One region of the Caldibacillus sp. 210928-DFI.2.18 genome, then DNA from elsewhere that is predicted to be linked to it. Evidence: a T-box and tRNA genes for the amino acid it is inferred to sense, from the RefSeq annotation. Region 1 holds a T-box; the other holds one or more tRNA genes.
The links. A T-box is a leader RNA that pairs with one kind of tRNA and senses whether it is charged. The one in region 1 lies ahead of leuS (leucine--tRNA ligase), so its partner is inferred to be a tRNA-Leu.

Region 1 (13,729 bases):
TACTATTTGTTATCTATGTGGACCGGTACCCTTTATGAAAGCTGTTGTTCAAATATTAAATCAGATGGGTTTGCCTGAACACCATATTCGCTATGAGTTCTTTGGTCCAAAGGTGGATTTTATTCAATAGTTTGCAGTACGTGAAAAGACCGGGAAATAAGGTATCCGGTCTTTTTAGTAATTGTCTCTTAAATTTTTATAATATTGCCCTTTCTCCCGGTATTCTTTGTAAATCCGATTCATTTCTTCATAATCTTCGTCAGTTAAATCCCGGATTACTTTTGCCGGTCTGCCGAAAGCCATTGTATGTGGCGGAATTTTTTTGCCGGGTGGGACAAGACTTCCGGCACCTAAAAAAGCATGTTCGCCAATTTCCGCGCCATCAAGAACAATGGAGCCCATACCGACAAGCGCATTTTTACGAATGATGCAACTATGCAAGGTAACTTGATGGCCAATTGTCACATTATCTTCCAAAATCAACGGATTACCGGGACTTTGGTGAAGCATGCATAAGTCTTGAATATTTGTGTTATTCCCGATTTTTGTCGGCGCCACATCACCACGAATTACCGTTTGAAACCACACGCTGGAATATTCCCCAATTTCCACATCTCCGGTTACCGTAACAAAATCAGCCAAATAAGCCGTTTCAGCAATCTTTGGGTATTTCCCTTTATAGGGATATATTTTATACATCCAACTCCACCCTTCATGAAAATCTACCTAGTCTATTTTACATGATAATAATTAATTATTCACGCTTAACATAGGAGTAAAGTTAGAATAAAGAAAACTACGCCGGAAAAAACAGGTCATTACAAATTCAAGTTGTTTTTCGATATAATATACTTTATATAAAAAAACTATATTGTAATAAGTGATAAGTGAGGCGAATCAAGTGGCAGTTCCATCTGGCCCAATAACGTTAATGATTCATTCATATAAGAAAATTTTTCCAGCTGTTCATAAGGAACTAGACTATTGGAAAAAGCGGGCGAATGAAATACCGAATGAAGAATTGCGAAAACAGGCGCTTTTAAGTATTAAGAATAAACGATTCCATTGTGAAGGTGGATCAATATTGGCTCTTTTGGCAGAGAAAAACTATCCGAAAGTTATATCCTTCATTATTGCTTATCAAACAATCAGTGATTATTTGGATAATTTATGTGATCGTTCCAATTCACAAGACCCGACAGATTTTCGAGCACTTCATGAATCCATGATAACCGCATTGACTGTCGGAAAAGGGGGAACGAACTATTACAGGTACCGGGATGATCAAGAGGATGGCAACTATTTGCAGGAATTGGTAACAACTTGCCAAAATGTATTGAAAAAAATAAAGCATTACCCAATGATTAAAGAATATTTAATTGAGCTATGCCAGTATTACTGTGATTTACAGGTACATAAACATGTGAAAGTAGAGGAGCGGATTCCCCGGTTACAAAAATGGTTTAACGAGTCAAAAACGAATCTCCCGGAAATGGAATGGTTTGAATTTTCCGCTTGTTCCGGTTCAACATTAGGGATTTTTTGTTTAGTTGCCTATGCGACGCGGGATGATTTTACCGAAAAAGATGGATTAGCCATTCGCAACGGTTATTTTCCATATATTCAGGGGCTCCACATCCTCCTCGATTATTTCATTGACCAGGAAGAAGATCGGGAAGGCGGTGATTTGAACTTTTGTTTTTATTATAAAAATCATGAACAGCTGTATCGTAGGTTTCGATTATTTTTACAAGAGGCAGATACACATACGAAGGAATTACCGGATCGGAAATTTCATCAGTTAATTAATCGCGGCTTACTTGGTTTATATTTATCCGACGGGAAAGTTGATGAACAACAATCGTTAAAGGAACTGTCACAAAAATTATTAAAATTAGGTGGTACGAAAAGCTACTTCTTTTATATAAATGCAAAAGCCTATCGAAAATATCAAGCAAGGAAAACTCAGTAATAGGTAGGAGGAGAGCCGGAATCAGCGAAAAATCATTTTCGCTTGCGAGGTAATGCTATCGAAGTCTCTGGTCACCGAAAAAATATAAAATTTTTTCGGCTTGCGAACTAATACTTAAAACTTGAAATTTTCCACTATATGCGAATTCATATCATTTGAACAAAAACGCTTAAGGAGGATGGAAAAATGTCTTTAAAACTAAGTATTTTAGATCAATCACCGGTATCAGAAGGGCAAAGTGCCGAGGAAGCTTTGAAAAATACGGTAGAATTAGCTCAATCTGCCGAAAAATGGGGATACACCCGATTTTGGGTATCAGAACATCATGATACGTATAGTTTAGCAGGTTCTTCCCCGGAAGTGTTGTTAGCATATTTGGCTGCGAAAACTGAGCATATACGAGTCGGCTCGGGTGGCGTAATGTTGCCGCATTATAGTTCGTATAAGGTTGCCGAAAATTTTCGTGTACTGGCTGGATTGGCACCGGGACGAATTGATTTAGGTGTCGGACGTGCTCCCGGTGGAATGCCGCGTGCAACAATTGCTTTGAATAAAAGTCGTACTCGGAATGTCGATGATTATCCCGAAAAAGTAGAAGAATTGCTGCAATATTTATATGATGATCTTCCGGAGACGAACCCTTTATATGGCTTGAAGGCATCTCCAATGGTTAAGACTGTACCGGAGCTTTGGATGTTAGGTTCCAGTCCGGCAAGTGCCGTGTTGGCGGCAAAAATGGGGTTGCCCTACAATTTTGCCCTTTTTATTAATGGCGAGGGCGGGGTATCGTTCATGAATCACTACATAAATAATTTTACTCCGTCAAACTATTTGGAGAAGCCAAAAAATATGGTAGCGGTATTTGCTATTTGTGCCGAAACGGATGAAGAAGCAGAACGAGTTGCATCAAGTATAGATTTAAGTATGATTATGTTGGAGCAAGGTATGGAATCGAAAGGAACACCGAGTCCGGAAAAAGCGATAAGTTATCGGTACAGTCCTTTTGAGCTTAAGCGAATTCAGGAAAATCGGAAGCGGATGATTGTCGGGAATCCGAAAAAAATCAAACAAAAGCTTGAAGAATTAAGTGAACTTTACCAAACAGATGAAATCATGCTCGTTTCAATCACTTATGACTTTCAAGATAAGCTAAAGTCATATGCGTTGATTGCGGATGAGATGCTTTGATTGGTACTGAATAGATTTTGTGATAAAATTCTCAAGGTCCCATGTAGCGGGCTACACTACAGAGGATGAAAAATGTTTTTTTTAACGTAGATACAGGACGAATGGCCATTTAGCGACACGGAAAATATTCAATTAGCTTTTTGAGTGCTCACTATCAGACAGTAAAGAAAAACCTTTTGGCTACTTCCCAAAAGGTTTTTACTTCACCCTTACCGTTTTTCAATTGCAACAATAAATGGCGGGTCATTTTTTTGATTTAAAAATTGATAAAGTAATACATGTGCTTTTTGTTGATCAAGATTTGTTACAAACTGAAGTAAAGCTTCCTTCTCAATTTTCCCTTCCGAATGGCCTTGGTAGATCACAAGGACAATAATCCCTTCCACATCCATTATTTCTAACAGCTGTTCAGTGGCTGTAATTGTTGTTTCCGGTTTTGTAACGATTGAATGATCACCATTTGGTAAGTAACCAAGATTAAAAATGGCCGCTTTAATTTTCCCGTGGTATAAATCCGGAATGCAATCCAGCAAATTTTCATGGCCGGTTTGGAACAGAATAACCGAATCGTGCAAACCATTATTTGCCAATTTCTCCTTCGTCCGCTCAATCGCTTCCTGCTGAATATCAAAGCCAAAAACCATTCCCGTCGGCCCGACCAATTTGGCTAGGAAAATTGTGTCATTGCCGTTACCAACCGTGGCGTCAACAACAACATCACCCGTCGTAGCCGCTTTTTCCAACAAAGAATGTGAATAGGGCAAGATTTTTTCTAACTTCATACCCTATGCACTTCCTGATCAACAGGTGCATGATAAAACTTCCCTTGATAACTGTTTCTCCGTTCCAATTCGGCATCAATCGCATTCAGCACTTCCCATTTGTTTACACTCCACATCGGACCAATCATTAAATCAATCGGACCATCACCGGTAATCCGATGAACAATCATTTCCGAGGGTAAAATTTCTAATTGGTCGCAAACAAGATTGACATAATCATCAAAGGTTAAAAATTTCAACATTCCTTTTTCATATTGTTTTACCATTGGAGTTCCTTTTAATAAATGGAGCAAGTGGATTTTAATTCCTTGAACATCAAGAGCTGCGACTGCTTTTGCGGTTTCCATCATCATTTCCGGTGTCTCCATTGGCAGCCCGTTAATAATATGACTGCAAATGCGAATATGGTGTTTGCGCAATTTTTCAACACCATCTACATAGGTTTGAAAATCATGGGCGCGATTAATGAGTTTGGCTGTTTGCTCGTGGACCGTTTGTAAACCTAATTCAACCCAAAGATAGGTCCGTTCATTTAACTCAGCTAAATATTCGACGACGTCATCGGGAAGGCAGTCCGGTCTTGTTGCAATCGATAAACCGACAACACCGTCTTGCTTGAGTGCCGTCTCATATTTTTCCCGTAAAACATCAACGGGGGCATGTGTATTGGTGAAAGCTTGGAAATAAGCGATATATTTTCCGTCTTTCCATTTTTGATGCATTTTTTCTTTTATTGACTGAAATTGGACCTCAATCGGTTCAACTCGATTACCGGCAAAATCACCGGATCCGGCCGCACTGCAGAACGTACAGCCCCCATAGGCGACCGTGCCATCCCGGTTTGGACAATCGAACCCGCCGTCCAACGAAATTTTAAAAACTTTATGGCCAAAATGGTTTCTTAGATGATAATTCCAAGTATGGTATCGTTTATGATCATTTGTATACGGAAATGGATTCATTGCGTAACGTAACTTCCTTTCAGTTTTATCGCATCTTAACGGCGAGTCAAGACCCACCCTCAAGATTATAGTTTACAAAGAAAATGCCCGCATGCGTCTGATTGGTTAACTAACCATCAAATCCCTACTGATGGAAGTTTCACTTTATAAGGAGCGTTTTTTATGACTAACTTATTCCATAACTTTCATTTTATCATCCCTATTCATATCTTGCATGTTCTTAAAGGAAAAATCGTGTTTGACAATTTTCCCATTAATTGAGAGACAACATTTACAATGAAACGAGGAAAATAAATGTGAAAGGACATGAATGATGGTATTGAGGAGGAGCGTGGATGACAACAAGAAAGTCTATGGAGGATTTTCTTTACCAATGTCAGCAAACGGTTGAATTTGCACAAGAACAGTTAATTGACGGTTCAAAACAAGGGCACTTTCATGATCAGGAATATCGTGAGGCACAACAAAGGCTGGAAGACCAATATAATGAACTAATGGCCGTGTACAGGAGTGCCAATGCCGTGCAAAGAGACCGTCTTCATCGGATGAGATTACAAATCCAATCTTTGCAAAATGAAATGACATTGCTCGACCATCATTAATGAACTTGAGGGTGCCTGGAATGAGGAATTATTTTCTTTATTCCTCTAGGTACCCTTTTTTGTACGTTAAGAATGTATAAATTTCCAGCAAAGAAGCGATTTCGACGTAGAGGGAAATTTTAAGAATTAAGTATAAGTGCTCTTGCGGCTCTGCCAACGCCTGAAGGTTCGGCAGTCACCGTAAAATGATTTTGAATATATTTATGATTTGATGTAAAAAGAAATATTATTGCACAAAAACTTTTCTTTGCATGTTTATAAAAAAACTCCTACAATAATTTGTGAACTTAAATATATTGTTAAAAAAATTCTTATCCCACCTTATTGAGCAGTGTGACCTCACCTCAAGATTTTGAGATGTCCATAAAGGTCCGATTGGTTCAACTAACTATCCGCGGGAGAATGATCCCACGGATGAAACTTTATAAGGAGTGTTTTTCATGCCTCGTCCGTTTTGGTTTATTTTTATTGGTCATTTGATCAACACTACCGGAGGCTCTTTTTTATGGCCGTTAAATACCATTTATTTACACGACTATTTAGGAAAATCGTTATCTTTGGCAGGTTTTGTTTTAATGTTAAATGCGGCAGCTTCGGTCATTGGGAATTTGTTAGGCGGTTATTTGTTTGATAAAATTGGTGGTTTTAAGGCCATTATTACCGGTGCCGGAATTACACTGGCCGCATTAATTGCTCTAACATTTTCACATGATTGGCCAAGTTATGCGGTTTTACTTGTTTTTATCGGCTTGGGCTCCGGGATCGTCAACCCTTCCATTTACGCTTTAGCCGGTGCAGCATGGAAAGATGGGGGTAGAAAAGCATTTAATGCGATGTATGTGGCGGCAAATATCGGTGTTGCTATCGGTTCCGCAATGGGAGGCTTTATTGCATCTATTTCTTTTGATTTAATTTTTATTTCCAATATGGTCTTATACCTTATCTTTTTTATCATTGCATTTATGTCTTACCGAAATATTTCCGATGAGGCTGTCAGTGGAATCTCCTCCATAAAAATTCAAGGTGAAAATGTACATCATTATAGACGGAATATGCGTGCCTTACTTATTCTTTCTATTGGTTATGCGCTTTGCTGGATAGCCTATGTTCAATGGCAAACAACAATTGCAACGTACACCCAAGAAATTCATATTTCCCTTGAGCAATACAGCCTTCTATGGACAGTGAACGGTGCATTAATTGTTTTGGCACAACCGCTATTGGCCGTATTTGTGAAAAAGTTTGCCCGATCATTAAAAATACAAATTATCATCGGCACTTTCATATTCTTGGTTTCCTTTGGTGTTGTTGCCGTTTCTCACGATTTCAGCGGTTTTATGTCTGCAATGATTATTTTGACTTGTGGAGAGATGCTCGTTTGGCCGGCCATTCCGACTATCGCAGATCAATTGGCACCAAAAGGGAAAGAAGGATTTTACCAAGGTATTATTAACAGTGCTGCAACCGCAGGAAGGATGGTCGGACCAATTTTAGGTGGTATTCTTGTCGATCATTTTGGGATGTCTATCCTCATTATTATTTTATTTTTTCTGTACGTTATTTCAATGTTTACGACGATTTTTTATGATAAAGGTTTGGACAAAAAATTTCAGACAAAAGTTGTGTAAAGCTGTCTTCACTGAATCGCTGCCTCATTTCGGGCAGCGATTTTTTGCGGTTGAAATTTTGGTATGGCACTGTTGAATTTTTTCTATTTACTGTTGAATTCCCGTCTATCTACTGTTGAATTTTCTCCTTTTACTGTTGAATTGGCGGGGGTTACTGTTGAATTCATAGGTAGTTTTATTGAATTGGGAATCTTGTTGTTGAAATATCGTGATGTCACTATTGAAATCGCTCCTGTACTGTTAAATCCGGGTAACATTGTTGAACTAGGCGAACTAAAAATTATTTTTAAAATATGTTAACTAATACTAAAAATAAGTTGACAAATACCTCCTTATTCATTATTTTTAAAATATCAACTGTTTAAAGGAGGTAACGCGAATGAAAACTATTGAAATCACATTGGTTAGTATGTTTGTTGTTTTAATTGCAATCGGGGCAAATATTACATCCATTATTCCCTTTGCGGTAGTAGGTGGGGTGCCGATCACTTTACAAACATTTTTTGCCGTGTTATCCGGTTTAATACTAGGGAGTCGCCTAGGTGCGATTACGACAAGTGTTTATGCATTTATGGGACTTGTCGGATTACCGGTTTTTGCCCGTTTTAGCGGTGGATTTGGTTCACTTCTCAGCCCAACCTTTGGCTTTATACTTTCTTTCATTTTGGCTGCTTACGTGGGCGGAAAAATTATTGAAAAGAAAAAAACTGTATCATGGTATGTTTTTGCATCATTAGTTGCCACTGCGATTAATTATTTATTCGGGACGAACTGGATGTATTTCGCTTATAAATTTTGGGCAGATGCACCGGACGGATTTTCATATGGATTGGCATGGCTTTGGATGTTGCCGCCGCTTCCTAAAGACATTATTCTTGCAGTAGTTGCCGGAATCTTTGCTCATCGCATGCGGGTTTCCATCCTTTCAAAAGGCCAATTCAAAAAATTGAAATTAGGTGCATAGCTTTGACAGAGAAACAAGGGGAAAAGGAGGAAATTTTGTGGATTGGAAAGAACTGGCATATGAAGTACTAAATGGCAAGGAAATAACATATGAAGAGGCATTAACAATATTACTAACACCTGATAAACAATTACTGGAACTTCTTCACGGTGCATATATCATTCGTCGCCATTATTATGGAAATAAAGTGAAGTTAAATAAAATAAAAAATGTCAAATCAGGTATTTGTCCGGAAAATTGCAGCTACTGTTCGCAATCAAGCATTTCCAAAGCACCGATTGAAAAATATACGATGTTATCAAAAGAAGAAATCTTAGCCGGTGCGAAACAAGCTTATGATATGAAAATAGGTACGTATTGTATTGTTGCAAGTGGGAGAGGACCAAGTAATCGCGAAATTGAAACCGTTGCTGCAGCTGTCAAGGAGATAAAGGAGCGATATCCGTTAACGATTTGTACATGCTTAGGTATTTTAAAACCGGAACAAGCGGTAAAACTGAAGGAAGCCGGAGTTGATCGTTATAACCATAATATAAACACATCAGAAAGACATCATCCCGAAATTACCACTTCCCACACCTATCAAGATCGGATACATACTGTTGAAAGGGTAAAACAGGCGGGAATCTCTCCATGCTCAGGAATTATTGTTGGTATGAAAGAAAAGAAAGAAGACGTCGTTGATATGGCTTTCAGTTTAAAAGCTTTAGATGCTGATTCCATTCCAGTAAATTTCTTAAATGCCATAAGCGGGACCCCTTTGGAAGGAACAAAGGAATTAAATCCCCGGTATTGTTTAAAAGTATTAGCGATGATGCGGTTTGTCAATCCTTCAAAAGAAATTCGGATTGCAGGCGGTCGAGAAGTAAATCTACGCAGTCTGCAACCGCTCGGGTTATATCCGGCCAATTCAATTTTTGTTGGCGACTATTTAACTACAGAAGGTCAAGCAGATTCAGCCGATTTACGAATGTTGGAAGATCTCGGTTTTGAAATTGACTTTAACTATCAATTCGTTTCGACCAGATAAGCTTTTAAAAACTATGTTCTCAGTCACCTACCACTGACAAAGTTTAATCCCGATAGCATGGCAATGTAAGTTTATCCCGAGTTTAACGACAAATCAAACTTCAGTCTCAAAACTCGGGATAATAAGGGGAAGGAAAAGAGCAATTTTGCAAATGTCCGATTCATTTTTACTAAGTGAGAGATAGATGGCCCCTGTTGATTGTTAATGAGCGGGGTGAATTATCGAAATTCCTCGAACTTTGCTTGCTTTTTTCCAAATTTTTCACTATAATATTGCCATACTAACTGGATAAAAACGGTGACGAGGAGTAGTAATGTCCGCTGTTGTTCAAAGAGAGCTAACGGTCGGTGGGAGTTAGTCATCAGCAACATGAACTCGCCTCTGAGTTGCAAATATGAATTGAGTAATATTTGCCGGCTCGACCCACGTTACGGGCTAATCAAGTGAATATATTTCGGCATTATATGCTGATATATATTAAATTGGGTGGTACCGCGGGAGACAATCCTCTCGTCCCAAATCAGTTTTGGGATGGGGGGATTTTTATTTGTGAATGTTTTGAAAAGAAAGCTATTGGTCAAAATGGAGGATAATTGAAAAAGTTAAAGGAGGCAATTTCAGTGAGTTTCAACCATAGACAAATCGAGAAGAAATGGCAAAACTATTGGCAAGAACATCATACATTTCGAACAACCGAAGACAAAGGTAAACCGAAATTTTTTGCAATGGGAATGTTTCCTTATCCATCAGGGGCAGGTCTTCACGTCGGACATCCGAAAAGTTTTACGGCGGTTGATATTACTGCACGTATGAAAAGAATGCAAGGCTATAATGTTCTTCATCCAATGGGCTGGGATGCGTTCGGATTACCTGCCGAACAATATGCAATTGATACAGGTAATGATCCGGCTGAATTTACTGAAAAAAATATTCAAACATTTAAGAAACAATTAAACGATCTAGGTTTTTCCTATGATTGGGAGCGGGAAGTGAATACAACCGATCCGAATTATTACAAATGGACCCAATGGATTTTTATCAAATTGTATGAAAAAGGGCTGGCTTATATTGATGAAGTGCCGGTTAACTGGTGTCCGGCGCTTGGAACAGTTCTTGCCAACGAAGAAGTCATCGATGGGAAAAGTGAACGCGGAGGCCACCCGGTAATTCGGAAACCGATGAAACAATGGATGTTAAAGATTACTGAATATGCCGATCGTCTATTGGAAGATTTGGATGAATTGGACTGGTCCGAAAGTATCAAAGAAATGCAACGGAACTGGATTGGCCGTTCAGAGGGTGCAGAAATTAACTTCCAAATTGACGGTCACGACGATACTTTCACCGTCTTCACAACACGTCCGGATACTTTGTTCGGTGCCACGTATGCGGTTTTGGCTCCAGAACATGGTTTAGTCGAGAAAATTACGACAGCTGAACAAAAGGATGCAGTTGAAGCGTACCTTAAAGAAGTCCAAACAAAATCTGACTTGGAGCGGACGGATTTGGCAAAAGAAAAAACGGGTGTATTTACCGGCGCTTATGCAGTGAATCCGGCAAGCGGTGAAAAAATGCCCATCTGGATTGCCGATTATGTGCTGGCCACTTATGGTACCGGGGCAATTATGGCGGTACCGGCACATGATGAACGTGACTATGAATTTGCGAAAAAATTTGATTTGCCGATCCGTGAAGTTGTTGCCGGCGGGGATATTCAAAAAGAAGCGTATACCGGTGACGGCGTGCATGTAAATTCCGGATTTCTTGATGGTTTGAATAAACAAGATGCCATTGCAAAAATGATTGCTTGGGTAGAAGAAAAAGGCATCGGGCAGAAAAAAGTTCAATACAAATTGCGTGACTGGTTGTTCAGCCGTCAACGCTATTGGGGTGAACCGATTCCGATTATTCATTGGGAAGACGGTACCATGACAACTGTTCCGGAAGAAGAATTGCCGCTGCTTTTACCGGAAATGAAAGAAATTAAACCGTCCGGAACCGGGGAATCACCGCTTGCCAATGCGACAGACTGGTTGGAAGTCATTGATCCGGTGACAGGCAAAAAAGGACGTCGGGAAACAAATACAATGCCACAGTGGGCCGGTAGCTGCTGGTATTATCTCCGCTACATCGATCCGAACAATGATCAATTTATCGCAGATCCGGAAAAATTGAAATATTGGTTGCCGGTTGATTTGTACATCGGTGGAGCTGAACATGCAGTCCTACACTTGCTATATGCCCGGTTCTGGCATAAAGTACTATACGATATTGGGGTAGTCCCTACGAAGGAACCATTCCAAAAATTGGTTAACCAAGGGATGATCCTCGGTGAAAATCATGAAAAAATGAGTAAATCGAAAGGCAATGTTGTAAACCCGGATGAAATTGTGGAAAGCCACGGAGCCGATACATTGCGCTTGTATGAAATGTTCATGGGACCGCTGGAAGCATCCGCACCTTGGTCAACAACCGGACTTGACGGTTCGCGCCGGTTCTTGGACCGGATTTGGCGTCTCTTTGTTAACGAGGATGGCACGCTTTCTGATAAGATTGTCGACAAAGTTGGCGATGAATTGGAAAAAACATATCACCGTACCGTGAAGAAAGTGACGGAGGATTATGAAGGCCTTCGTTTTAACACAGCAATTTCCCAATTAATGGTATTTATCAATGAGGCCTATAAAGTTGGGGAAGTACCGCGAAAATTTGCGGAAGGATTTTTGCAATTGTTATCACCGGTTTGCCCGCATATCGCTGAGGAGCTATGGTCAAAATTAGGGCATCATGAATCGATTACTTTTTCGACTTGGCCGACTTTTGACGAAAGTAAATTAGTTGATAATGAAATCGAAATTGTTATTCAAGTGAACGGCAAAGTTCGGGCTAAGAAAATGGTGCCGGTGGATAGCAGTAAGGAGCAATTGGAAGAATTGGCAAAAGCGGATGAAGCCATTCAAGCCCAATTGGCCGGGAAAACAATCCGTAAAGTGATTGTCGTACCGGGAAAATTGGTAAATATTGTGGCAAATTAATTTTGAAAGAAGGTCATCTTTTACGGGTGACCTTTTTTGACGACGAGACCCGTTCTCGTCACCATTTTTGAGTGAGAACTGCTTGTTTTTGACGACGAGGGCGAATCTCGTCACCATTTTGAGGTGGAAAAGTCTCATTTTTGACGACGAGCCTCGATCTCGTCACCAATTTGAGGTGAAAACTGCTCTATTTTGGCGACGAAACCCAATCTCGTCACCAATTTGAGGTGAAAACTGCTCTATTTTGGCGACGAGACTCAATCTCGTCACCATTTTTTGGTGAAAACCGCTTAATTTTGACGACGAGATCCATTCTCGTCACCATTTTTCGGTGAAAACCGCTATTTTTTGGCGACGAGACTAATTTCTCGTCACCGTTTTTTGGTGAAAACCGCTATTTTTTGGCGACGAGGGCGAATCTCGTCACCATTTTTTGGTGAAAACCGCTATTTTTTGGCGACGAGCCCTGTTCTCGTCGTCGTTTTGAGCCGAAAACCACCCATTTTTTTGAAGACGATACCCTTTCTCGTCGCTAATTTTGTTTTAATAAAAGATTCATGCATTTCATCACTAATTAACCAAGTCAAACTAATCCTCGTTACTGAATCTATTATGCTAAAATGAACGCATGATATTTTTTACAAAGGATGATGGAAGATGAAGGTCATTACGCCTGAAGAACTTGAAGTAAAAATAGAAAAAGGGGAAAAGCTGCACATCATTGACGTTCGTGAACCAGAAGAAATAGCAGAAGGAATGGTTCCGGGTGCGAAACATATCCCAATGATGCAAATTCCGGAACGAATGACAGAGCTTGACAAAGATAAAGAATATATTTTCATTTGCCGTTCGGGAAATCGGAGCGGTCAAGTGTGTGGATTTTTAGAAGGCCATGGCTATAAAGTCGTCAATATGATTGGCGGAATGCTTGAGTGGACCGGTGAATTAGAATGGAATGAGCAAAATTCATAAAATTTTTTAATAAAATGTTATAAAATTCGGATAACTTGGCCATGATGATAATAAGAAAAGTGAAAGAGCTTTGTTTGTTGTCGGAACTTCTCTTGTAAATCCGGACAATAAAACTTAGTCTACTTTTTCACCAATATTTTTATATTTTCCTATACTGTAAAAAAGGAGTTAAAGGAAAATGGTCAAGGTAAAGGTATTCGATTATGAACATGAAAAAGACTTGGAACATGAAATGAATAATTTTTTAGGAAAACTTGATGAAGATCAGCTAATAGATATTAAATATCATGTTGCGGCAATGTATGAAGAAGATGATGAAGATCAAATCTATTGTTTTTCGGCGATGGTTATTTATCGGAAATGAGTTGAAAAAAACCAGGAACACAGTGCTCCTGGTTTTTTACTCGTTTTCCAGTTTTAAAGCAAATTTTGCCGCATTTAAGCCTGCAAGTCTTCCGGTGACAAGAGCCGACGTAATATTATATCCCCCTGTGTAGCCGTGAATATCCAAAATTTCCCCGCAAAAATAAAGTCCGTTCATTTTTTTTGATGCAAGTGTCTTTGGCTCGACTTCTTTTATAGAAATTCCACCGC
Region 2 (11,448 bases), on a different contig from region 1:
TCACGATGAGATGTAGGCTGCGGTAGCCGTTTGCCTTTGGATTCTTGATATAATCTTTTATTTGAACAACTTCTACATCTTTTTGATTTTTTAACATATCTCCAATTTTATAAATATCTTCTGTAAAAGAACAAATAATACGAACGCCGGCGATATCTCGAATATTTTCTTTAATATCTGTTAACGAAGAGGTACAACCTTTTTTAATCATTTTATTTATGATGCTTTGCGGTGATTTAATCCGGGACGTCACATGTTCAATCGGATTATATTCATGGATGAGTTCGAACTCTTCCTGTAAAATTTCTACTTTTGTTTCAATCTCTTTTAAGGCAAAACGATATTGTAATAAAAAACGAGTTATCTCCTGTTGTAATTCTTTTAAATTTGGTATATTTTGTATCATTTTTCTTCTGATCCTTTCAAGTCCAATTCTTCTTTCAAATTATATCATATAGGAAATTATGTATCGAAAGTTATCGTTATTTAAAAATATCCAATTCATCTGCTTTCAGGTAGTGTATAATATTCTTACAAAATAGTAGTAAATAGAATTTAGTAGTTTTGTGACGGAACACAGCTGAAGTGTGGACAAATGCGTATTTCCAAAAACAAATAATATAGAAGGTGATCTGATGAAAATAGGAATGAGAAAACCTAGCTTGAAAAAAAGAGTTGCAGCCAGAACGAGTATAAAAAGGCAACTCGTTCATCGTGCAGGTTTAAAAATGCCAAGAGGTTATGGCTGGCTACGCAACCCGAAAAAATATACCTATAACAAAGTGTATCATAGAACCACTTTTGATATATTTAAGTTATTGAAAAAGCTTTTTAAGTAATGGTTGGGTAAAGGGTTAGATTCTTCTAACGAGAAAACCACGGACTTTGCGGTAGGCTTGGTCAGTGCACCCAAACAATAATAATCGGCAAAAAAATGAATGAAAGCAAAGTTGTCCAAAGAATCGTCTTTGTGACAATTTGAGGTGATGCATAAAATTTTTGGGCCAGTATTCCTGCATTGACAGCGACAGGCATGCAGGATAAAACAAATAAAACCGAATGTAAAATACCGTCTATTTTTAAAAGAAACAAGCAAAGTAAGGAAATGATTGGCGCGATAATCATTCGGATGCCCATCCCGGTCCAAAAAGTAACCTGTTCTTTATTTTTAATGGATGAAGTTTTTACATTCATCATTTGCATTCCCAAAATAGCCAAAACAATCGGTGAATATGCAGCTGAAATCATAGAAACTCCTGTATCAATGGGTTCAGGTAAATGAATTTGAAACGACCGTAATAAAAGTGCAAGCAATGAAGCGTAAATAGCCGGTAAGGAAAAAACAGATTTGATCGCTTCCTTTATACGAAAATGTGAGCGGGCTGCAAAATAGATTCCAATTGTATTAACAATCACCATTTGCAAAACAATATAAACGGTGGCTTTGTCCAAACCGGCTTGACCAAAAGCAAGAAGAATCAAAGGGATTCCATAATTCACACTGTTGGTAAACGCGGAGATAAGTGTCAAACTGGCCGTATCACTGGAAGAAAGCTTAAATAGTTTTCCAAATCCATTTGAAACAGCCCAAAGGAATAAAAGGCTTAACAAGGAATAAGCTAATGTCAAATATACATCATGGTACGAAACGTCTGCTTTCATTAATCTCTCGAATATTAACACCGGCGTTAAATAATAGAGTACAAGCGTCAAGAAAGGTGCAATTTCCACTTGTTTATAACGGAATAGCAATGCCCCGCAATCACCGAGAGTGACAAAGGAACAATGACTTGAAAAAGTGTTGTAAAAATTTCGTGTATCATAAAAAATCCCTTTCCTATCGTTATTAATTCGAATCTTGATGAAAAAATATATTTCGATAGTTTTACTTGATAAATACATATATTTCGCTATTTCTATATAAAAATCCTTCTAAGTTTAGATGGTGATTTTTCATCTACAGTTTCTCAACATATTTTTTAAATATAATGCTGAATTGGAGGAAGTGCTTCCTTTGAAAAAATTTGTCATTACGATCAGTCTTGTAATGGTCATCGGATTATTACTTGGAATTTTCTTTTATAATCAAACGCCTAATCAAGCTTTACCGGATATCGATCCACAACCGGAGGAACAAAGCATAGATGAAACACCAACACAACCTGAACCGATTCAAGGAATTTATGTCAATGAACAAATCGGATACTCCCTGCAGAATGACCGGCTTCAAATTACTTTTGATAAAGGGAAAAATTGGATCACCGTCCCTATAGAAAAAGATCAATTGTTTGCCGGCGAATATAATGGGAACAAACAGGAATTGATTGATCATAGTTATCTATTGACAGAAAATCGGACTGCCTTTTTATATGCCGAAGAACCGAGTTGGGATAACGAAACGATCCGTATCCTATTTACACTCGATCAAGGGAAAACTTGGATGAACTCGGTCGTTACCGAACATTACATGGGTGTACGTTTCCGAAAAGTAGGTTTTGTTGATGATCAATTCGGGTATATTATCATATCCGGCGGGCGGACGATGTCACAAGAAGGTTCCAATGTGTTCTTAACATTTGACGGCGGCCAAAGTTGGCAGGAAACGAATAATTCGGGCGTTAGTCGACTTATTGCAGACGGGGGCTTTGTTGATGCAAAGATCGGTTTTCTGTCTTTTGGGACGATAAATCCGGAAGCACCGGAATTATACGTAACTCAAGATGGCGGAAATACTTGGAAACAAGCAACGGTAAATATTCCATCCGAGTACGACAAAATTTTTGTGCAAGCAGAGACACCGTTTATAGAAGATGATCATTTAGCAGTTTTTGTGAATCAAGGTCCGAATGGCGACTATAAAGGTGGTTTAGTGAAGGGAAAATTTATTTCCACAGACAAAGGAAATACATGGGCGTTTTCAATGGAGGTGTCCCCGGATGAAGCAAACAAGTAAAAAAATGAACCTAATCGAGGGCTGGATACTGTTTATCTTGTCTATTGGGATTTTTTTCTTGCAAATAGGTTTTTTATTCTTTCATGAGCGACTACAATTTGAATATATAGATAATCGACTTTTTTATGTACTTAACATGATATTTGTTATTTGTTTATTTATTGCCATACTGCAACTTTTGAACTTAGAGAAAAAATGGAAGGTTTTTGGGGCAGTCGTTGTTTTAATATTTATGATTCCCAATATTACGATGATTTCCCAGACGAATAAGGAGATAAAGAATATTATCAGTGTTTCGCCAAACTTTCAACATGTCCTGTCTTTAAAAGAAAATACGAAGACCGGGGAAACATATTACTACCGCTCCTATTTTGGTATTTTGGGACGACCGAAAGAAAAACTGCCCTATCAAACGAACGGCAGGTTTAAAGTGGATTGGTTAACAGATGATATTGCAGCAGTAACCTATAAGGCAAAGGACAAAACTGTACATCAATATATTGGTACATATGGCGATCGTGGAACCGGCATATCTTATTATTATGTTGCAGCCCAAATTTATGGTGTTTGGCAAGGGAAAAATGCCAGAATTACGAATGAAACAGAAGGTCTGTCTGTCACGGTAAATGGAAGGACAGAAATTTATAAATGGGATCAAGTCGTCCAGTTCGGAACATTGGCGATTGTGTTAATGAAAAATAACGAAGCGGTTTGGACGATTGCCTTAAATAAAGACTTCAATGTTGAAGCTGCAGAAAAGGGAGAAACACCAGGTACCATCCTTTTGTACAAAGCAACGATGGGAAAAACGGAACCTATTCTCTTAAAGCGAATAAGTAGTTCCATGTAATTAAGAATAATATAAAGCATGAAATAAACGATTTTTATACGATAGCATTTGTAACATAGGGGGAGAATTACTTTGCGGTCAGTATTAACAAAGGTAAAAAAAGTCGTTAGCTATATCATTATTATTTTATCGTTTATTACAGGAATCGCTGCGACGGGGGTAGCCGAATGGGATCATCCCTTTATAAGTATTTTTATATATTTATTACTTGGCGGATTACCTTTTACAATCGGAATCATTATGCTTTACGGATTGAAAAAAGTAAAGGAAACTACGTGGGAAAAATTTCGTTTTTATACGGGAATTTCTTTTTTAGCACCAATTCTATTAAAAATTATTGTATATTTCAATGATAAAAACACAAACAGGATTTCTACCCCAACTGATATTTACATTACCAATTATCAAGATTTTATCGGTTTAATTATCATTTTTACCGGATTTTATGCGTTTTGTCTGTTTATAGTGATTTATATCGTTGGGTTTAAGGTTGAAAAGGAATTGTATATTTCACTGGTCGTAGCTTTTTTGATTAGTGCCGGATTATCGATTTATGGAAAGAATGATTATTATGCGATTAGGGAAGAAGGATTGTTTTTATCATCAAAGGAGGAACAAATTGCCATCCCGTGGGAAGACGTAGAAAGCGTCCGAATCGAAGCAGCCCTTGTTTCGGATATTGGGAAATATTCTTCACAGGATTTTGAATGGGAGTTTATTTTTTATTTAAAGGAGCATGAGCCGGTGAAATTTAGCGGATTTGGATACGATGAGCCCAGTCTGACATACTCCCACCAAATTAAGAATGTTATTATGGAAAATAAAATATCTATGTCTATTGATTCCATAAGTGAAAAAGAATGGGAATTTTTGGAAGTGGACATGGAAGATGATGAAATAAAACCGGACGACTTTTATAAATTGTTTCAATATAATCCGGAAACAAATGAATACTATGATATAAACTATTAAAAACATAGAATTATAGCATGTGAATGGATCTAGTACTTCACATGCTTTGTTTACATTCGTGATAAATTTTGCGCAAAACCATTTACGTCCTAATTAGCCTATATGTTTAAAAAGTAAGGTTAAGTAGTTAAAATGAGAAATTTGAATTTACGTCCAAATTATCATTATATGTTTAAAAAGTATTAAAACATATTTTTTCAAACTAATGTATAATTGAAAAGGGCATCGGTGAAATTTTGATTTATCGTTTAAAAAATATACAATAATAATGTGAAAGCAGTCACAATTATGATCAAATTTTCAAAAAACGATGTGCTCAATACAAATCGTAATTATAGTAGGTGAGAAAATGTCTTTATCATTCCCAGATTTTATAACAATGATTACTAGTAATCCGATTATGCTTGTGACAGTTCTTTTGACATTAGGTGTCGTTCTTGTAAACGGGTGGACGGATGCCCCAAATGCAATCGCTACATGTGTTTCAACACGTTGCATGAGTGTTCGTCAGGCGATTATTATGGCAGCCTTAATGAATTTTTTTGGTGTAACCGTAATGACTGTTTTTAATGCAACCGTTGCTGAAACGATTTATAATATGGTCGATTTTAGCGGTGATGCTCACAATAGTATTGTCGCTTTATGTGCAGCAATGGTAGCCATTGTTTTATGGGCTACGGGTGCTTGGTATTTTGGAATCCCAACCAGTGAGAGTCATGCATTAATTGCCGGTTTAACCGGTGCTGCCATTGCACTTCAGGGAGGTTTTGCAGGGGTCAATGGACATGAATGGATGAAGGTTATTTACGGGCTTGTGATTTCAACCGTAATGGGATTCGGACTTGGATTTTTTATTGTAAAAATAATCAATCGTTTATTTAAAAATGTTCCGTTAAGTAAATCAGCAAATTTTTTTCAATATGGAGAAATATTTGCCGGTGCCGGAATGGCTTTTATGCATGGTGCACAAGATGGTCAAAAATTTATTGGTGTTTTTCTATTTGGTGTTTTTCTCTCACAAGGTGTTACAGAAGCTACCGTGTTTACGATTCCATTATGGGTGATGTTAGTTATCAGTGTGGTCATCACATTAGGGACCAGCATCGGGGGTTATCGTATCATCAAATCGGTTGGAATGAGCATGGTGAAACTGCGAAAACATGAAGGATTTGCCTCAGACCTGGCCGGTGTCATTTCACTTTTAACTGCCTCTATTTTTGGTTTGCCCGTCAGTACTACTCATACAAAAACAACAGCTATTATGGGTGTCGGCGCCTCTAAGCGCATTAGAAATGTGAACTGGGATGTTGCAAAAGAAATGATATGGGCTTGGATTTTAACTTTCCCGGGATGTGGAATCATCGGATACTTAATGGCGATATTTTTTATGCAAATATTTTGAAAAAGGATTTATAAGCATCGAGGTTAAGAAAGTGACTGGGAGATCATACAGCAGATGTGTTCAACTCGATTCGCCTCGTAAAAAAGCGAAATATAAAAAAGCCAATACCTTGAGTGTTTCAAAGCATTGACTTTAGTAGTTTTCCAAAAATAAATGCGGATAGGGAGACTCGAACTCCCACGCCGGTTAAGGCATATGAACCTGAATCATACGTGTCTGCCAATTCCACCATATCCGCAAAATCAAAAATGAATCTAAAACATCACCGACAAAGACAGAAACAACGAACAAAAATTATTATATATCTAAGGGAAAAAAATTTCAAGTACCGAAAAATGCCAAATTGTCGGTCTCGCTTGTCCGTGTTGGGTCCGTTTCAATGTTTTCCTACGACCTTGAAAAATATTTTTCCTTCCAGAAAGATGATCGTCTTATCATTTTAATAAAAGGTTCCAAGGAAGAGACCGGGTACCCGATCCCTTGATTCAATTATATTATCGATTACTTTTTCGCATTGATAAGCCTTCTAAAACTTGAGGAAAATCTTTGTATGATGATAAATGAAAGTCGGCTTCTTCATTTTCATTTTGAAATAAACAAGTTGGAATATCCAATTCTTTTGCCGGTATAATGTCCAATGCCCGATCCCCAATAACGAGGTCAATTCCGTACTTGTCATGAACATAGGCATAGGATGCGACGTGGGGTTTGCGTGGAAAACCATCTTCCTCAGGGCAAACCATCTCTTGAAAGTAATGATCCATTTTCCAATATTTTAATAGACGTAAAGTAGATACTCTTGATCGGTGGGTAACAATGATATTTTTATCTGCCATTTTTAAAACATCTTCCACAAAAGGAAACGGTTTTTTGTCCTCATCTTTAAACTGTAAATCAATTTTTTGATATTCTTGTCGCTTGTCTTCGGAAATTCCGTAATGTTTGAAAGCTTGTTTGGAATCTTTTTTTAACCAGCGGATAAGTTCATCCTCATTGATTTGCTTTCCGGCGAGTTTTTGAAAAGAAGCCATTAATTTGGGGTATGTATCAAATAAAGTTCCGTCTAAATCCCATAAAATATTCACCGAGTTACCTCCGAGTTGATTGAAATAATGTTTTCCCATATGTTTATTGTAAGCAAATCCATAGTTTTCGACAAGTGGATGAGGAATGCCTGCATGGATATTGATTTTCCTTTGTTGAAATGAAGAAGCCGGATGCTTAAACGAAATCAGTGGAGGATAGCGCTTCCCCCACTGAAGTGCCCCTTTATTTCGATATAGCGTTAATGTTTGTTTTATTAATTATAAACGTGCTTAACAGGTCATTTTCCTTAATATGTTTTCCGGCTTCCAGATCAAAAATTTTCTTAACAGCTAATTCCGCAAATAGTCTTTGTCTTTGGGAGACAACGGCATCGAGAACACCTTGTTTGATCGCTTGTAAATTGACCGGATTGTCATCAAAACCGATAAATTTTTTATTTGAAATGTCGTGTTTTTCGGCATAAAGCATAGCGACTGTTCCAAAATCACTGTCAACCCCTGCAGCAAGGTCGAAACCACCGCATGTTTTAGCGATTTTCTCGAAATCCTTCACCCGCTCTTGATTATCGAAGAAACCGGATTGCTCACCAACAACTTTAATATTAGGGTATTTTGCTAAAACATCGTATACACCTTTCACCCGTAATTTTAAATTTTCCTGATTGATGTTGGTTGCACTCAAAATAACCTTACCACTTCCGCCAAGTTGTTTGGCAATCAAATTCGCTAAGTTTTTCCCTGCTTCATAATTGTCGGTACCGATAAAGCTAATTCGTTTACTGTTAGGGATATCTGCATCCACACAAATGGTTTTAATTTGCTCACGATACAAATCATCAATAACAGGTGCAAGGCTTTTTTGCTCGGAAGGTATGATAATTAAATAATCCAATCCTTCCTTTTTTACATCATTAATCATTTGAATTTGCTCCGACTTATCAAAGCGGTTCATAAATTTAGCGATAAAATGAAAACCGTATTTCTTCGCTGCTTTTTCTCCGTTTTGCTGGGCCCAGGTATTAATATGAAAAGAAACCCATTGTGTGGAAGAAACTTTGAATATTACAGTGAAGATCCATATCTTGCCGGAAAAATGGCTGCCGTGCTCATTCGCGGAATTCAATTCAATGGAATTTCCGCTTGTGTGAAGCATTTTGCCGTCAATAATCAGGAAGAAAGACGGATGGTCATTGACACAATTGTCGACGAGCGGACACTCCGAGAAATTTACTTAACAGCTTTTGAAATTGCTGTTAAAGAAGGAAAAACGAAAACGGTTATGTCTTCCTATAATATGTTAACTGGCACACATACGAATGAAAATATGCATTTAATGAGAGACATTCTCCGTGATGAATGGGGGTTTGATGGTGTCGTTGTAACTGACTGGGGTGGAAACAATGATCGTGTTGCTGGACTCCTAGCCGGCAATGAATTAGAAATGCCGACAACAGACGGTGAAACCGATAAAGAAATCGTTGAAGCAATAAAAAGCGGAAAAATTCAAGAAAAAGTGTTAGATGAATGTGTCGACCGCTTATTGGATCTTATTTTCACGACAGAAAAAGTATTTGAAAAGCCTCATATCAATTTTGACACGAAAGAACATCATCAAATGGCCCAAAAAGTGGCCGAAGAATCCATTATCCTATTAAAAAATGAAGGAAATATTTTACCATTAAAAAAAGATGCAAAAGTAGCCGTGATTGGTGATTTTGCAGAAGAGGCAAGGTATCAAGGAGCCGGTTCATCCATTGTCAATCCGACCATTTTAAATCATACATTGGATTGCCTTGATGAATCCAGTATTAAAGCTATTGGCTTCGAACCGGGTTTTGAACGATACGGGAAGAAGAATAAGAAAAAAATAGATAAGGCATGTGAACTGGCAAGTCGTGCCGATGTCGTTCTTTTATATATCGGATTAGATGAAGTGACAGAAGCTGAAGGATTAGATCGGGAAAATATGAAAATCCCGAAAAATCAGGTCGAATTATTACATGCTATATATGAGGTAAACCGAAATATTGTTGTTGTGCTTTCATGCGGTTCGGCTGTAGAAATGCCTTGGATTGATAGAGTGAAGGGGCTCGTCCACGGATATTTAAGTGGGCAAGCGGGGGCTAAGGCCGTCTTGAACGTACTAACCGGAAAAGTCAACCCATCCGGTAAATTAGCAGAAAGCTACCCAATCCGTTATGAAGATACCCCTTCCTATCATCACTTCCCGGGCAAGGAAGTAAGTGTCGAATATCGGGAAGGACCATACATTGGCTATCGTTATTATGATACAGCGAATATCCCGGTATTGTTCCCGTTTGGCTACGGGCTAAGTTATACAACGTTTGCGTATGCCGATCTTAAGGTAAGCCGCAAAGGAGTAACATTTAACATAACGAATACCGGAAATCACGCCGGATCAGAAATCGCTCAACTTTATGTCGGTTGCAAGTCTGAAGCAATTTTTAGACCAAAAAAGGAATTAAAAGGATTTAAGAAAGTTTATCTTCAACCGGGTGAAACAAAGGAAGTTACCATTTCCTTTGATGATAAAACATTTCGTTATTTTAACGTAAAAACTAACCAATGGGAAATTGAGGATGCTGAATATGAAATAATGATTGGTGCTTCAAGTTTGGATATAAGATTGAATGGAAATCTACATGTTGAAGGAACCGCAGCACCCGTACCGTATGAAAAAGAAAAACTGCCATCTTATTATTCTGGAAAAGTAAGGAATGTAAGTTTAGAAGAGTTTGAACATTTGATTGGCAGAAAAGTTCCTGATCCGAAATGGGACCGTTCAAAACCGCTTGGATACAATGACACGATTGCACAGTGCCAATATGCAAAAGGTGGTTTTGCAAGATTTGCCTTTCATCTTATAAAATTTGCCCATTGGTTTTTAAGAAAAATTGGAAAAAGAAGCACGGCCAATCTCATCATCATGTCTGTTTATCATATGCCATTTCGAGGGATTTCCAGAATGACCGGCGGCATGATTAACATGCCAATGCTCGATGGCCTTTTAATGATTGTAAACGGACATTTCTTTAAAGGACTAAATTATTTCTTAAAACAAAGAAAATTAATGTTAAAAGAAAAAAGTTCTTTAACCCATGAAACTGACGCAGTTAAGGAGATGTAATCATGGCGAGTGGTAAAATCAAACAAAATAAAATAGTTGCAGGAACGATTAATATATGGGTAAAATACAAAGAGAAACACCCGAATATTGCGCAGTTTCTTGTATTTTTTATGTTAAGTAACGGGGTAACAGTTTTACAATTTGTATTAATGCCTTTATTAAAAAGTTTTTTTGGGCAAACATCATTGGTTGACACAAATTTTCAAATTATGCAATTTGGGCACAATTTTGATGGTAGTCCTTATTATGTTTTTGACTATGCAGCGGGGTCCCTATCTAATGGTGGCGGTGGAGGTCTTGCTTATTTCCTTGCCGTTCAAATTACAATCGGTATTGCACAAGTCATAAACTTTTTTGCCCAAAGAAATATAACATTTAAGTCGAATAGTAATATTTGGAAAGCCGCTTTTTGGTATGTCGTTGCTTATATTTTAATAACTATCGGTGCTGCAGCAGCTCAAGGTTTCTACAAAGCGCCAATCTATAACTTACTCATGAATACATGGGGATGGGGCTCTGCTGGTGAAACGACTGCCGATATTATTACAATGCTCATTAACAGCGCAATTTCCTTCTGGGTATTTTTCCCGATCTTTAAAATTATTTTCAAAAATGAATCGGAAAAGTAGAAACCTAGGTTCAAAAAAAAGGTAGTGTGATAGATGAAATTATTATCAGTCGTTATTCCTTGTTATAATTCACAAGAATATATGAGAAATTGCATTGACTCCCTGTTGCCCGGGGGGGAGGATGTGGAATTGCTGATAGTAAATGACGGGTCCCGGGATCAAACAGCAGTAATTGCCAATGAATATGCAAAAAAATATCCAACCATTGTGAAAGCAATCCATCAAGAAAACGCCGGCCATGGTGGGGCTGTTAATACCGGTATTCGTCATGCTTCAGGTTTATATCTAAAAGTTGTGGACAGTGATGACTGGGTCGATTACCCATCGTATATGAAAATCTTGCACAAACTGAAAACGATGGCGAGAAATCATACGGTTGTTGATATGGTGGTCAGCAATTTTGTATTTGAAAAAGAAGGAAAGAAAAACAAGAAAGTAATGAAATATG

Region 2: it has a tRNA-Leu gene. The T-box ahead of leuS (leucine--tRNA ligase) is inferred to sense a tRNA for this amino acid. The anticodon was not compared.

What each region holds. Positions count from the first base shown of each region.
Region 1 covers NZ_JAJCHL010000014.1:33,060-46,788, forward strand. The annotation lists gene hmpA (NO-inducible flavohemoprotein) at 1-130, shown strand, start outside; gene LIZ98_RS05130 (gamma carbonic anhydrase) at 175-699, opposite strand; gene LIZ98_RS05135 (tetraprenyl-beta-curcumene synthase family protein) at 902-1,972, shown strand; gene LIZ98_RS05140 (LLM class flavin-dependent oxidoreductase) at 2,159-3,160, shown strand; gene mnmM (tRNA 5-(aminomethyl)-2-thiouridylate-methyltransferase MnmM) at 3,370-3,942, opposite strand; gene mnmL (tRNA modification radical SAM protein MnmL/YtqA) at 3,939-4,904, opposite strand; gene LIZ98_RS05155 (YtzC family protein) at 5,240-5,506, shown strand; gene LIZ98_RS05160 (MDR family MFS transporter) at 5,947-7,134, shown strand; gene LIZ98_RS05165 (hypothetical protein) at 7,198-7,434, shown strand; gene LIZ98_RS05170 (biotin transporter BioY) at 7,514-8,098, shown strand; gene bioB (biotin synthase BioB) at 8,136-9,128, shown strand; T-box leader at 9,417-9,649, shown strand; gene leuS (leucine--tRNA ligase) at 9,749-12,163, shown strand; gene LIZ98_RS05185 (hypothetical protein) at 12,512-12,787, shown strand; gene LIZ98_RS05190 (rhodanese-like domain-containing protein) at 12,821-13,135, shown strand; gene LIZ98_RS05195 (sporulation protein Cse60) at 13,314-13,499, shown strand; gene LIZ98_RS05200 (BaiN/RdsA family NAD(P)/FAD-dependent oxidoreductase) at 13,536-13,729, opposite strand, start outside.
Region 2 covers NZ_JAJCHL010000087.1:1,128-12,575, reverse strand. The annotation lists partial or broken gene LIZ98_RS14630 (GTP pyrophosphokinase) at 1-406, opposite strand, end outside; gene LIZ98_RS14625 (hypothetical protein) at 636-839, shown strand; gene LIZ98_RS14620 (AEC family transporter) at 901-1,752, opposite strand; gene LIZ98_RS14615 (WD40/YVTN/BNR-like repeat-containing protein) at 2,015-2,953, shown strand; gene LIZ98_RS14610 (hypothetical protein) at 2,937-3,803, shown strand; gene LIZ98_RS14605 (hypothetical protein) at 3,876-4,775, shown strand; gene LIZ98_RS14600 (inorganic phosphate transporter) at 5,125-6,177, shown strand; tRNA gene LIZ98_RS14595 (tRNA-Leu) at 6,332-6,415, opposite strand; gene LIZ98_RS14590 (HAD-IA family hydrolase) at 6,672-7,262, opposite strand; gene LIZ98_RS14585 (sugar ABC transporter substrate-binding protein) at 7,447-8,247, opposite strand; gene LIZ98_RS14580 (glycoside hydrolase family 3 C-terminal domain-containing protein) at 8,191-10,371, shown strand; gene LIZ98_RS14575 (hypothetical protein) at 10,374-11,000, shown strand; gene LIZ98_RS14570 (glycosyltransferase family 2 protein) at 11,034-11,448, shown strand, end outside.